2 regions of the Acidilutibacter cellobiosedens genome follow, and region 1 is predicted to be linked to the other one. Evidence: riboswitches for the same ligand, from Rfam matches in the RefSeq annotation. Region 1 holds a riboswitch; the other holds the start of a gene.
What was found. Region 1 has a riboswitch for thiamine pyrophosphate ahead of thiC (phosphomethylpyrimidine synthase ThiC). Riboswitches for the same ligand answer to the same signal wherever they lie in the genome.
Positions count from the first base shown of each region.

Region 1 (7,436 bases):
AAAGATAAAGAAACTATACGTTCATCTTCACTCTGCCGAACTCGATATATAAATCCTAATCTTTCAAGCTTTTTACATGTGGTAGAAACATTTCCCTGATTGATTTCAAAAATTTTTGATAAATTTCCTACAGTTATAATTTCATATTTTTGGACAGCAAAAAGGACATATGTCTGGATCACCGTTAGTCCTTCAGGTTGCACAATAGGATGCAGTACTTTCTCTGCTCCAACCTTAACAACGTGAAGAATATCCCATATTTCATCTTTAAACTCTTCTTCGAGCACAATAATCCTCCTCATTAAATTTATATGTTTTTTAAATCATATTTATATTAAATATTATATGATTTAAATATATTATTGTCAACATTAACCACAAAAATTTTTATTTTCCCTTTTGTTCGTAGTATCTTTCCACCGTAACATAAATATAATTGCCATTATTATCTGTACAGATTTAAATAATTAGAACATGTGATTGCAATATGTGCAATTTCAAAAATAATACATGGAAGTATGACAATGTAATTTTTCATCCAGAGTCCAACAAATAAAAAATACAAAGGCGGCATGGCGGCAAGCCCTATGATAAGAAGCCAAGGAGATACTACCCCCTGATAGTAAAAAATCCATGAGATATAATACCCTGCCAAAAATATAATCGCCAATCCAATATAAATGCCACTGTTTTTCTCACCCTTTTTATTTAATATCAAAATCAATAGAGCAACTGTCATGATTCCAAAAACCTGCTCTATAATATTAAATATTGGATACAGTGAAGAATTCTTCACAAGCACATTGTTAGCCGGCGGTATGAGCATCCATATAATGTTGGGGAACAATTGCAATACATACAATATAAGGCCTGTTAGTGAAAATCCAAATACATAATTTTTCATCTCTTTCATCTCCTCATTATATAAATAATCGAAATATGTTTATCGAACAAAAACTGCATAATAATCCTGTTTTTCCTATATTAGCATATCATAAATCTATAAAAAAATAAATCTCCGCTCTTTGCCCATTCAAAATGACAGAAACACAAAGCAGCCTCCTCCGGTGATATGTATTTTGCAATTAGTTTTTTATCTATATATAGGAAGGACCATCATACGTCAACGAAACCGATCCTCAATAAAATCCCATATAAAATAAAAATTTGTAGACATAAAAAAACAAACCTACTTTTAATAACATAAAAATAGGTTTGTTTTTTTATATGTTATCTGCTCAATTTAAACCTTTCGGAATTCCAAGTCTCAACCAGCTTGGCAGCTTCTGACTTAGGGTTATCGGCTCCACACACCGCAGACACCACAAAGAAACCGTCGATTCCGGTTCCAGCAAGCTCAGGTATATCGGCAAGCTTGACACCTCCGCCCACTACAACCGGAATCGGGCTGAGTCTGGCAAGTTCCGCAATATCGTCAAAACTTCTGGTAATTACTTTCCCATCTAAATCAAGCCCACAGTCCGGTTTTGTTTTTGTTTCATGCAACGGTCCAGCACCAAAATAGTCGATTTGACTGACATCTGCAGTTTTAATATACTCAAATAATTCATGTGTTCTGGCTGATAGACCAACGATGGAATTGCCGCCTAAATATTCCCGGCAGACTTCCACCGGGATATCCGATTGTCCGACATGGATTCCATCCACTTTTATCCCCTGCTTTCTCGCTGCCAGTACAACGTCAAGGCGGTCGTCCACGAGCAGTGCAACTTTGTCCGATTTACCGGCTTGCGCAATTACATTAGAAGCCTGACGGGTTAATTCAATCAGTTCACGTGCCGAAGCAATCTTTGAACGAATTTGTACACAGGAGAACCCAACCTCTACTGCATCTTTAATAATTTCTGCAACGTCTCGACCTTTTGTGTTCTCCGGTCCCACTACCAGATATGCTGAAATGTCTAATTTTTCTCTAATGCTCATTTTTACCTCCCAAAATACCGTTTATTTTATCAACTTTTGTATTTATCATGTTTGTACAGCCTGGGCGTATATCGGCCTTCAGAACGACTTCTGTGCGGATACCTTTGCCTGCGAGTACAAATGTCGCATCTTTTATGACCTTCATCACTTCATCCCACTCACCTTCAATTTCCGTAAACATGGAAGTTGTGCGATTAGGTAAACCCGATTCACGAATCACTTTCACGACTTCGGCTACTTCCGGCGCGAGCTCATTACCTACACCGCATGGTGCAATGGCTACTGCAATCAGTACATTCATCGATTAAACCTCCTTAATTTCAAATGGGTTATTTGCAATATCAGCCGCAGTGGCTTTATATAATTCGTCGATGAACGCAATCTGAAAACTTCCTGGACCATCCGCTTTACTTTCAGCACGGCTCGCCGCCAAATTGTACGCCGCAGTGGCAGTAAGTGCTGCAATAAATGGTGAAGCAGATGTTGCATATACTGCGACGACGCCACCCAATGAACAACCTGACCCGGTAATTTTCTCCATAAAGTAAGATCCTCCATAGGAAAAGGCTGCAATGGAACCATCCGTTATCAAATCCGTTTTACCGGATACGGCCACAGCCCCGCCTGTCCACTTCGCCAGTGCAACAGCAGCAATCTCTGCGTCGGTTACCGAATCCGTAGAATCAACGCCGCGGACATTGGATTGAGCTGTACCGCCCTCTAATCCCCATAAACCGGCCAACGCAATAATTTCCGAAGCATTCCCTCTGATTACATTTGGTTTATACTCCTTAAACTGCCGTAACAGTTGAGTCCTAAGTAATCCGATTCCGATTGCGACCGGATCCAGAACCCATGGTTTTCCAGCATCATACAGGGCTTTGACTGTACATGGCAGAGTCTGCTCATAAATCGGCAAGAGAGTACCGACATTTATATAGGTGGCGCCGCCGGCTTCCGCCAAAAATTCTCCCTCATCAGGCAGGTAAACCATAGCGGCGGACCCTCCGACAGCGAGCTGAGCATTAGCCACAAAATTAATAGTTACTGAATTCGTGATGGATCCTGCCATAGGATTTGTCCGCTTTACGGTTTCAACTGCTTGAATCATTCGGTTTTTAATATCTTCCTTACTAATCATTTTTATATTCCTCCTTCCACTGGTATTCCCCAAATCAAGTCTAATGATATCATCTCAGCTTCGTATCCAGTCCGTCCAGTATTCGGTTCATGGTGCGTACTGCACACATTTTGCCGCACATGGAACAACTATGCCGGTCTTCCGGCGGAATGCTTTCGTAATATTCTTTCGCCTTCTCTCCGTCCAGAGAGAGTTTAAAAATATCCTCCCATTCCAGTTTCCGACGAGCTTCACTGATCTGGAAATCCGCCATCCGTGCATTCTTCACGCCCTTGGCAATATCCGCCGCATGTGCTGCAATTTTGGAAGCAATAATTCCCTCTTTAACATCACTGAGGTCTGGAAGGCGCAAATGTTCTGCTGGGGTCACGTAGCACAAAAAATCTGCACCGTTTGCCGCCGCGATGGCCCCGCCGATAGCCGACGTAATATGGTCATAGCCGGGCGCTATATCGGTGACAAGGGGCCCCAACACATAAAAAGGTGCGCCGTGGCAAATCCGTTTTTCAATCTTCATGTTGGCCGCAATTTCATCCATAGCCATGTGGCCCGGACCTTCAACCAAAACCTGCACATCCTGCTTCCAGGCACGTTCTGTCAAATTTCCTATTTCCGTGAGCTCGGCAATCTGAGAAGCATCCGTCGAATCCGCAATACTTCCAGGGCGGAGCGCGTCGCCAAGGCTAACGGTTACGTCGTGTTCCCGCAGGATATCGAGCAGTTCGTCATAATACTCATAAAAAGGGTTTTCATTCCCCGTCATCTTCATCCACGCAAAAATCAGAGAACCACCGCGTGAAACAATATTCATCTGCCGCCTTTCGCGCAGGAAAATTTCCATGACCCGACGGTTGATACCCGCATGAATGGTCATAAAATCCACCCCTTCCTCCGCATGGGAACGTATGACTCTCAGAAAATCCTGTGCTGTGATTTCCTTCAGATCTTTTTCGAGATACCCAATGGCATCGTAAATAGGGACGGTACCGATCATCGCCAGAGAAATTTCAATCAATTTTTTACGGAATTCCCGTGTCTTTCCATAATTACTCAAATCCATAATTGATTCCGCACCGAATTTCTCTGCCAGCCTTACCTTCTCCATTTCCGCATGATAATCTGCGCAATCACCTGATATACCGAGATTAACGTTGACTTTCGTCCGCAGACCTTCGCCGATCCCGTAAGGGTGTAGCGATTTATGGCGGATGTTCGCCGGAATCACAATCCGACCCGATGCTACAAGAGCTAAAAGTTCCTGCTCTGTAAAACCTTCATCTTTAGCAACTCGCGAAAGTTCCTTTGTGACAATACCTTTTCTGGCCGCTTCCATCTGTGTTTTATAATTCATTCTGAATAGACTCCTTTCTTTAGTCCGTCGTTGCGGTAGGAGTCATAAAAAAAGACGTTCACCGATTTCAGCAAACATCTTTCTTATCAAATTCCGCTTCCCTACGTCAGTATTAACTAACAGGTTCAAAGGGTCAGGTTTTAACCTTCTCAACTTAATACGGACTTCAGCCCGCTTAGTCCCCCCGCAACATATTCGGTTTTATATAATAAAAAAGTGCCTCCTTCTATAAGAAAAGCACCTTAATCATTTCATGTAACAATTTGCTTCCCTTCGCCAGTATTAACTGACAGGTTCAAAGGGTCAGGTTTTAACCTTCTCAACTCATGTGGACCGCAGCCCATATAGTTCCCCCGCAATATAATCTGCAATTGTTTGGTGCGGGAAAGAGGACTTGAACCCCCACGTCAATGACACTAGATCCTAAGTCTAGCGCGTCTGCCAATTCCGCCATTCCCGCATAAAAGTAGTGACCCATCGGAGACTCGAACTCCGGACACCCTGATTAAAAGTCAGGTGCTCTACCACCTGAGCTAATGAGTCATTTTTATTATTATAATTATCTTGGGGTGGGTAATGGGATTCGAACCCATGGCCTCCAGAGCCACAATCTGGCGCCCTAACCAGCTAGGCTATACCCACCACAACAAAAAAATGGTGCACCTAGGAGGATTCGAACCCCCGGCACACGGATTAGAAGTCCGTTGCTCTATCCACCTGAGCTATAGGTGCAAAATTAACATTTGGAGCGGGTGAAGGGAATCGAACCCTCGTAACTGGCTTGGGAAGCCAGTACTCTACCATTGAGCTACACCCGCAAGGACTCATAAATCCTTTCTCGCTGACACAATTCACTGTCACACTGTGACCCTTTCTGCTAACATTATATGATTATAACAGATAAAAATATCCTTGTCAATACGTCAAAATCAAATTTCTATAATATCTGCCTTTATTTTATCTCCGATTTCTACAATTGCAAAGGTCCTCTTATGCCTTCCTCTCGGCATTGAGGGACTTCCGGGATTTAGAAAAATCATGCCATCCTTCTTTTCAATAGATGGTATATGAGTATGACCATATAGTATCAAATCTGCATTTTCTTCTTTTCCTGCATAATATAAATTTAGAATACCCATTTTTACATTATATTTATGCCCATGGGTTAGAAATATTCTCTTATCTCCAATATTCAATATAGTCTCCTCATTTTTCTTCTCCGTATAAAAATCACAATTCCCTCTTATTTTTATAGTATTAATATTTAATCTCTTTTCAATTTCAATTCCATCTTCGATATAATCTCCTAAATGAATAATCATATCAGGTTTTTCTAAGTATTCGACCTTTTTAATAAATTCATTTATTCTTCCATGGGTATCACTCACTACAAATATTCTCACTGCTTATCACCTTCACATATGTTTCCTAATTTTCGTTTATATTTCATTCAAAAAAATTTTTAGCTCTTCTTTTAATTTTTTCAAAGCTCTACTCCTGTGGCTTATTTTATTTTTAATTTCTTCTCCTAATTCTGCAAAAGTCCTATCATATCCGTCTACTATAAACAGAGGATCATATCCAAATCCTTCTGTACCTCTTTCTTCAAATCCTATTTTCCCCCTGCATTCTCCTGTTACAGTTTTCGTTCTTTTTCCGTCTGTTATTGCTATAACTGTCTTAAATACTGCATTTCTTTCTTTTAGTGGTACCCCCTTAAGATTGTTAAGAAGTTTTTTATTATTTTTTCTGTATGTAGAGCCTTCTCCCGAATATCTTGCAGAATATAAGCCCGGTTCTCCATTTAATTTATCTACAAAAAGTCCCGTATCGTCAGCAATAACTATTCCTCCGGCTATTTGTTGAATTTCTGTTGCCTTTTTGATGGCATTTTCTTCCAAAGTAGTACCATTTTCCTCTATACTAAATTCTTTTAATCCTATTTCATCTTTAGATAAAATTTCAATGTTGAATCCATCAAGAATATCCTTTATTTCTTCTACCTTATGAATATTTCCTGTAGAAAGGATCAACTTTCTTCTCTCCATTTTATTCACCTTCTGATTGCGGAATTTGTCCTATTAATTTGCCTATATCTCCTAAAGATCTTTTTTGAATTCTTATGAGTTCTTCGTTCCCTTTTTTGGCTAAATTCAACATTTCATTTAATTCTCCATAAGTAAATGTTCCCTTTTCTCCTGTTCCTTGTATTTCTATAAACTCTCCCCTATCATTCATAGCAATATTCATATCAACTCTTGCTTTATAATCTTCTATATAGCACAAATCCAATATTGGTACTCCACCAAAAATTCCTACACTTATTGCTGATACATAATGAGTTATAGGGATATAAGGCAATTCCCCCTGAACATAAAGTTTATTCATAGCCTCTACTAAGGCTACATATGCTCCCGTAATTGATGCAGTTCTTGTACCCCCATCAGCCTGTATTACATCACAATCTATCCAAATAGTTCTTTCTCCAATCTTATCTAACTTAACCGAATTCCTCAAAGCTCTTCCGATAAACCTTTGAATTTCTTGAGATCTGCCTTCGATTTTCCCCCGAGAAGAATCTCTGACTTTCCTATTCATAGTTGAACCGGGCAACATAGAATATTCTGCTGTAATCCATCCTGTATTTGTCCCTTTTAAAAAAGTTGGTACCTTGTCATCTATCATAGCTGTACAAATTACCTTTGTTTCCCCGATCTCTATGAGTGCTGAGCCTTGGGGATGTTTCAAATAATTTCTTGTAATATTAACTTCTCTTAATTCATCATATTTTCTTCTATCTATCCTTTGCATAAAAACATCTCCCAACTATATTATTACATTCTAATAATAACAGAATTAATACTATTTTTCCATAACAATTGTAATGGTATAAGTATCTATTAAAAAAAAATATAAGCTGCTACAAGAACAGCTTATATAAACTCAAACATTATTAATATTCATTGGCAAAAGCAGGAATACTTTCATAATGCTCAATAT
Region 1 covers NZ_CP035282.1:889,598-897,033, reverse strand. The annotation lists gene EQM13_RS04270 (MarR family winged helix-turn-helix transcriptional regulator) at 1-287, opposite strand, end outside; gene EQM13_RS04265 (hypothetical protein) at 446-904, opposite strand; gene EQM13_RS04260 (thiamine phosphate synthase) at 1,231-1,944, opposite strand; gene EQM13_RS04255 (thiamine-binding protein) at 1,934-2,245, opposite strand; gene thiM (hydroxyethylthiazole kinase) at 2,249-3,085, opposite strand; gene thiC (phosphomethylpyrimidine synthase ThiC) at 3,135-4,436, opposite strand; TPP riboswitch at 4,517-4,632, opposite strand; TPP riboswitch at 4,687-4,801, opposite strand; tRNA gene EQM13_RS04240 (tRNA-Leu) at 4,813-4,896, opposite strand; tRNA gene EQM13_RS04235 (tRNA-Lys) at 4,907-4,979, opposite strand; tRNA gene EQM13_RS04230 (tRNA-His) at 5,002-5,078, opposite strand; tRNA gene EQM13_RS04225 (tRNA-Arg) at 5,092-5,168, opposite strand; tRNA gene EQM13_RS04220 (tRNA-Gly) at 5,181-5,254, opposite strand; gene EQM13_RS04215 (metallophosphoesterase) at 5,366-5,839, opposite strand; gene rdgB (RdgB/HAM1 family non-canonical purine NTP pyrophosphatase) at 5,876-6,484, opposite strand; gene rph (ribonuclease PH) at 6,486-7,247, opposite strand; gene EQM13_RS04200 (GerMN domain-containing protein) at 7,390-7,436, opposite strand, start outside.

Region 2 (7,436 bases), 250 kb from region 1:
ATGATGATCTATGTGAGATTCTGCAGGATGAGAAAACCATGTATGCATATGAACATGCTTTTAGTGACGAGGAAGTGAGAAATTGGCTTAATAATCAATTCCGAAGATATAAAAATTTTGGGTTTGGATTATGGGCTGTGGTTGATAGAAATACCAATTGCTTTATAGGGCAGATAGGACTTACCATGCAGAATGTAGAGAACAAACAGGAGCTTGAAATAGGATATTTACTTAAAAGAAAATTTTGGCATAAAGGTTATGCTACAGAAGGAGCAATTGCCTGCAAAGAATATGCTTTTAATGTATTAAATAAAAAGAGGGTTGTAAGTATTATACGTGATAATAATTATGCTTCTCAGCATGTTGCCGAAAGAGTAGGAATGAAAATTGAAAAGCAGTTTACAAAGCATTATTACAATATGGACATGATTCATTATTTATATGTTATAAACAAGACAAAATAGATTATATTCCCTGATATGTATTAATAAAGAAAGAGGCGATAAAATGTATTTGGTAAGTTTATGTTTGGCAGGTTTTAATTGCAGGTATGACGGAAAAAGCAAAGGAAATGAAGGTATAATTGAATTGATCAATCAGGGCAAGGCTATTGCCCTATGTCCCGAGCAATTATCGGGATTATGTACTCCGAGGCTTCCATGTGAGATTATTATAGATGAAAGAGGAAACAGAAAAGTAATCAGGAGAGATGGGAAGGATCTTACCAAAGAATTTACTGAAGGTGGAAATAGAGTTTTATCCATAGCAAAAGCTATGGGTATAAAAAAGGCAATATTAAAATCAAAAAGCCCTTCCTGCGGTTGTGGACTTATATATAATGGAACATTTTCAGGGAGAGTAGTTCCGGGGAACGGAATAACGTCTGAACTTCTAATCAAAAACGGTATTGAAGTTTATACGGAAGAAGATATACATAAATTATAAACCCCACTTACCTTAATATACTTTCCGTAAAATGGGTTTCAAGAAAGGCTTCCATTAAAACACAATATATTAATGGAAGCCTTTCTTATAAATTTCTCTAATTATTTCTTGGTATTCCTTGCAGTTCATCTTTAGAAGCTAAACATATTTTATATATATGATCGGCAATTCTTTCAAAATGAGTTATAATGTTTAAAAATATAATTCCTGATTCTACAGAACAAGTTCCATTTTCTAACCTTTTCACATGAGCATTGGAAAATTCTTTACATAGGTCATCGGCTTTGTCCTCAAGCTTTAAAGTTTCTATTAAAAGGGGAATGTCTTTTTCTTTTAAAACTTTTATAGTATTATCATACATTTTGATGACTACATTTTGAAGCTCATGAAGTTCATCTATTGCTTCGTTTGAAAACACAAGTTTTTTTTCAACTTTGATTTCTATAAGTTTTACAATGTCTTCAGCATGGTCTCCTATTCTTTCTATGTTGTTAATACTGGTTATCATTGCCGGTACCATTATGGAACCCGAATCTGAAAGAGCTCTTTTAGATAATTCAACTATATAAGTAGTAATATCTTTTTGCATTTGATTTACTGTTTCTTCATATTCATGAACTTTATTTATCTTATCAAGTTCATTGTCGTAAAAGGCTTCCATTACATCCTTCAGCATCTGTTCAGATATTTCTGCGCCTCTTGTTATTTCTGATATGATAGCTTTAAAAGCAGCAACAGGAGTATCTAAAAGGAGTTTGTCCAAGTATATGGAAGGGCTTTCATAGTTAGGTCCTTTATCTTTAATTATAGTCTCTAAGAATCTTACATAGTATTTAGTTATAGGCAAAAATATAAGGGCACTTAAGACATTAAATATTGTATGAGAATTTGCTATTTGAGCTCCTATATCTGCGTTAGGTTGTATGTAATTTGTAACAATTTGTATTGCATGAACAAATTGAGGCAAAATTAAAGCAGCAATCAAGACACCGGAAATATTATAGATAGTATGTGCCCAGGCTGTTCTTCTGGCATTTATGTTTCCTGTCAAGCTCGCAAGCTGAGCGGTAATACAAGTGCCTATATTATCTCCCAGCATAATACAGACAGCAGACTTTAAATTTATTAGATTTGCTTTTCCCAATATCATTACTAAACCTACAGTGGCACTACTACTGTGAACCATAGCAGTAGCAAAAGCACCCAGTAATATTCCTATAACGGGAACGGATGCGTAGGTCTCAAAGAAGTACCTTAAAGTTTTACTGTGTTCCATATACGGTACTCCGCTGTTTAATATTTTTAGCCCTAAGAACATCATTCCAAAACCCATAATTGCATTACCGATATTTTTGGCGGTTTTATTTTTACTGAAAAAATTTATTCCGAAACCAATTCCGAGTATTGGAAGAGCTATATCCGTTAGCTTAAAATCAAAACTCAAGGCCATAAGTTGAGCCGTTATAGTAGTGCCGATATTAGCTCCGTATATTATTCCTATGGCTTGAGAAAAATTCATAAGACCCGCATTGACAAAACCTACAGTTAGTACAGTCACTGCGGTACTGCTTTGAACAAGGGCTGTCAGAAAAGTACCGACTAAAAACGCACTCCATATTCTTCCTGTCAGAACGGAAAGCATTTTTTTCATCATTTCACCGGAAGCCTTTTCAAGCCCGTCTCCCATTTTGTCGACTCCATACATTAATAAGGCAGTGCCTCCAATTAAACCATAAATTAACTCTGTCATAAATTTCCCCCAAACTATAAATTATTTTTATAACCCATAAAAAAATTCTATTTTGTCTTATTACAGACTTGACCCTAAATGGATTTCAAAAAAAGTTTTTGTTAATATATTAATGCTTTAATGGATACCTTTTCATTATATTACATAATAACTATACAGCAAATAAAAAAACTTATCAACACGAAAATATGGAAGATGCCTATTATGATTTTCATTCAGGAAAGTGTTAATATATTAATTATATGCATTATTATAGATAAATTTATCATGAAGCAATTGATTCTGAAAGTAAAAAGTGTTATTATAATTAACAAAAGATATTTGCGGGGGGACTCCTTTGAGTTGAGAAGGTAAAACCTGACCCTTTGAACCTGTTAGTTAAGACTGGCGTAGGGAAGCAAAATTTGTATGATTGTATTTAATAAATGGTGCTTGCCAAGATCGGCAGGTGCCATTTTTAATTTATAGGAGGAGATAAATTTGGAAAAAGTTCTTACAATTGCCGGCTCTGATTGTAGCGGCGGTGCGGGAATTCAAGCTGATCTTAAAACCTTTGCGGCCCATGGCGTTTACGGCATGAGCGTAATCGTATCGGTAGTTGCGGAGAATACATCCCGTGTTATTGATATACAGGATGTTGCTCCTGAGATGATTGAAAAACAGATTGATGCCGTTTTTGAGGATATCGGGGTAGATGCCGTAAAAGTGGGTATGCTTTCTCAGCCTTGTTGTATGAAAGCTGTAGCACGTAAACTTAAGGAGTATAAACCCCAAAATGTAGTGATCGATCCCGTTATGTATGCTAAAAATGGGTGTCCTCTCATGAATCCCAGTGCCATTGATATACTGATTCATGAAATACTTCCCCTGGCAGATGTTCTTACACCAAATATTCCGGAAGCAGAAAGAATTTCCGGAATACAGATAAATTCTGCTGAAGATATGGAACAAGGGGCAAAATATATATATGATTTGGGAGTGAAAAATGTGCTGGTCAAGGGAGGTCATGCTGTTGGAGATGCCTTGGATATTCTATATGATGGCAAACAGTTTTATTATTTCAGAGCACAACGTATCAATACAAAAAATACCCATGGTACAGGCTGTACATATTCTTCTGCCATTGCTTCCAACTTATCTTTGGGATTTGATTTGCAGGAAGCTGTAAGGAGAGCAAAGGAATATGTCACAACTGCCATTCGTCATTCACTTGCTATTGGTAAAGGCTGCGGTCCTACCCACCATTTTTATGATTTATATCAAAATGGATTGACCAAAACTATCATCAAAAATAATTGACAGTACTATATTTCTTACATATAATTAAAGAAGGTATTTAAATTATTAAGGGGAGCTTTACTAAATGAGCACAATATTAAGATGGATTGTATTTGAATCGAATATTAACGCAAATTTTTCTCTTTACGGGATAGGTGCGTCCAAAAATAGATTCAAGCTGCAAAAACCATATTAGTATTGAGGGATAAACATATTTAAACATGTCCAGTGGAACCCAAGGCTAATTTTGGCTTTGGGTTTTTTTATATATATTTTATGGTCGGGTGGGAAAAGGACGTTTGCAGCGTAATAAATATGGAAAGGAAGATAATAATGATTGAATGCAGTATAAATAATTTAATTAAATATTATGGTGCAAATAAAATATTTGAAAATATATCCTTTGAATTGAAGACAAACGAGAGAATAGGGCTTATCGGAAAAAACGGATGCGGGAAAACCACATTGATGAAGATTCTCATAGGAGCTGAAGATTATCAGGGAGGGAGTATAAATTTCAGTAAGGATACAAAGGTTGGATATTTAGATCAAATATTTGAATTCAAGCCGGATACGACTGTTATGGAAATATTTGAACTGGCTTTTCAGAAACTTTGGGAAATCAAGAAGGAAATGAAATCTGTTGAGCAGAAAATAAAAAAATTGAAGGGAGGAAATTTAGATAAAGTATTAAAAAGATACGGGTATCTTATGGAACAATATGAGATAAACGGGGGATACGAAGTTGAAACCCGTATAAACAAAATATATAATGGGCTAAATATTGCGGATTCATATAGGAAAATGAGATTTGAAGAATTAAGCGGAGGAGAAAAGACGAGGGTTATGCTGGGAAAACTTCTTTTGGAAGAACCGGACATTCTTCTTATGGATGAACCTACCAATCATTTGGATATTTCTTCTGTTGAGTGGTTGGAAGAGTTTCTAAAAAATTATAAAGGAGTTGTATTAGTCATTTCCCATGACAGATGTTTTCTCGATAATGTAGTGAACAGAATTATAGAGTTGCATTCTGACAAAGCGGAATTATATGATGGGAATTACAGTGATTATACAGCAGAGAGAGAAAGACGATTTTTATTGGAGTATAAGGCATACCAAAATCAACAGAAAAAAATCGATACAATGGAAAAGCAGGTTCAAAGATTTAGAATATGGGGAAAAATGAGAGATAGTGAAGTTATGTATAAACGTGCTAAAGAAATTGAAAAACGTTTAGGCAAAATAGAAGTATTGGACCGTCCCGTGTTGGAAAGCAGAAAGATCAGATTACCTCACCAAAAGGCGCAACGTTCTGGGAAAATTGTTCTTAAAGCGGAGATGATTGAGAAATCCTTTGGAGAAAAAATGTTGTTCTCTGATTTGTCCTTTACGCTATTTTATCAGGATAGATTATGTATAATGGGAAATAACGGAAGCGGAAAAACCACTTTACTGAAAATTATTTTGGGAAAGATACCGGCAGATAAAGGTTGCGTTTCCTTGGGAGCCAGTATAAAAATAGGTTATCTTCCTCAGAATGTAATTTTTAGAGATGAAGAAAAAACATTACTTGAATATTTTATAGAGGAGCACAAAGTTACTGTAAGTGAGGCAAGATCAGAACTGGCTAAAGTTTTATATTTTCAGGAGGATGTAAATAAGAAAATTAGAACCTTATCAGGAGGAGAAAAAAGGCGGCTGAAATTATGTTCTTTATTATATGAAGAGGTAAATTTTATGATTTTAGATGAGCCTACCAATCATTTAGACATGGATTCGAGAGAAGTATTGGAAGAAACTTTAACGGACTATGACGGAACTCTATTATTTGTTTCCCATGACAGATATTTTATAAGAAAGATTGCCGATAAAATCATGGTATTGGACAATGGAAATGGAAAATTATACCCAATGAATTATGATGAATATTTGGAAGAGAAAAAGAAGGATCTGGAAGTTGAATTTCCGAAGGAAAATATAAAAGAAGTTCGGAAAACACCCGAGAAGAAAGTTAAAATGCCGGATAAGAACCAGAAATTAAAAAAATTGGAAGAAGAAATGAATTCCATTGAAGAAAAATTAAATCTTATTGATGAACTTATGAATTTAAATAATTCAAATGCGGTACGGCTTAGTGAACTGTTTAATGAAAAAGAAACATTAGAGATGCAATTTGAAGAAGTATTTCTTGAATGGGAAAAGTTACAATAGATGAATACTATATGTATTTTTCTTGACAGAAAAACATATCAATGATAATTTATAATTATAATCTAATGGTGATTAAGTATGAAAGTAGGCGATAAAATGCGTCAATGTATGGATGCGGATAATTTGCATAGACGAATCAAGAAAATTGCTGGTCAGATAAATGCCATAGATAAAATGATTGATCAAGATGTTCCATGTGAAGATATTCTGATTCAAATCAATGCTGCCAAAAGTGCAATGCATAAAGTGGGGCAGATTATATTAGAAGGTCATTTAAACCATTGCGTAAGAGATGGAATCGAGCACGGAGATGCAGAAAAAACTATTGCTCAATTTGCAAAAGCAATAGAGCATTTTTCGAGAATGTCTTAGCATAAATAACAAAGAACAGTTGTTAGAATATAACGGCTGTTTTTTTATGACCCGTATTTTATTATTGACAAAATTATTTTTTTCCTATATTATATACATATAGGGGTATAGGTATGTAACATAGTAAAGAAAGAAGGTGAGCATATGGAATCTGTAAAGATTTTTGATAAAAATAAGGAAAAGCGAGACATATTTTTTCTTATAATTTCGGCTATTTCATTGATAATCAGTTTTTTTCACCTGAGTATTTTTTCTGTTGATGCAGCATGGGTTGCAATTATTTTTTGTGGAATACCGATTTTGAAAGATGCGGCTATTGGACTGTTTACTAAATTTGACATAAAAGCAGATTTATTAGTATCCTTGGCATTAGTTGCTTCCATATTCATTGGGGAAATTTTCGCTGCCGGTGAAATTGCTTTTATTATGGCCGTCGGTTCACTATTGGAAGAGAGAACGGGAGCAAAAGCACGTGCAGGAATTGAAAAACTGATTCATTTAACTCCTATGACAGCAAGAGTTATTAATGACGGAGTTGAGAGTGTTATATCTGCCGAGAAAGTCCAAGTCGGAGATAAATTGAGAGTTCTTGCAGGTGAAACTATTGCAGTAGACGGAATCATTGTCAGTGGACAAACTTCTATTGATCAATCAGTTATGACAGGGGAATCTTTACCTATTGATAAAGAGGTAGGTGACGAGGTTTTCAGCGGTACTGTCAATCAATTTGGTCCTTTTGATATGAAAGCTGTTAGAGTAGGTCAAGACAGTTCCTTGCAAAGAATGATTCGATTGGTAAAATCAGCTGATGCGGATAAAGCAGAAATTGTGGGAATTGCCGATAGGTGGGCAACATGGATTGTAGTTATTGCCTTAA
Region 2 covers NZ_CP035282.1:1,141,341-1,148,776, forward strand. The annotation lists gene EQM13_RS05415 (GNAT family N-acetyltransferase) at 1-464, shown strand, start outside; gene EQM13_RS05420 (DUF523 domain-containing protein) at 508-945, shown strand; gene EQM13_RS05425 (Na/Pi cotransporter family protein) at 1,043-2,695, opposite strand; TPP riboswitch at 3,011-3,109, shown strand; gene thiD (bifunctional hydroxymethylpyrimidine kinase/phosphomethylpyrimidine kinase) at 3,176-3,994, shown strand; gene abc-f (ribosomal protection-like ABC-F family protein) at 4,289-6,187, shown strand; gene EQM13_RS05440 (metal-sensing transcriptional repressor) at 6,266-6,559, shown strand; gene EQM13_RS05445 (heavy metal translocating P-type ATPase) at 6,704-7,436, shown strand, end outside.
Region 2: it holds a riboswitch for thiamine pyrophosphate, as region 1 does, so the genes downstream of both, thiD (bifunctional hydroxymethylpyrimidine kinase/phosphomethylpyrimidine kinase) here and thiC (phosphomethylpyrimidine synthase ThiC) in region 1, are expected to answer to the same signal.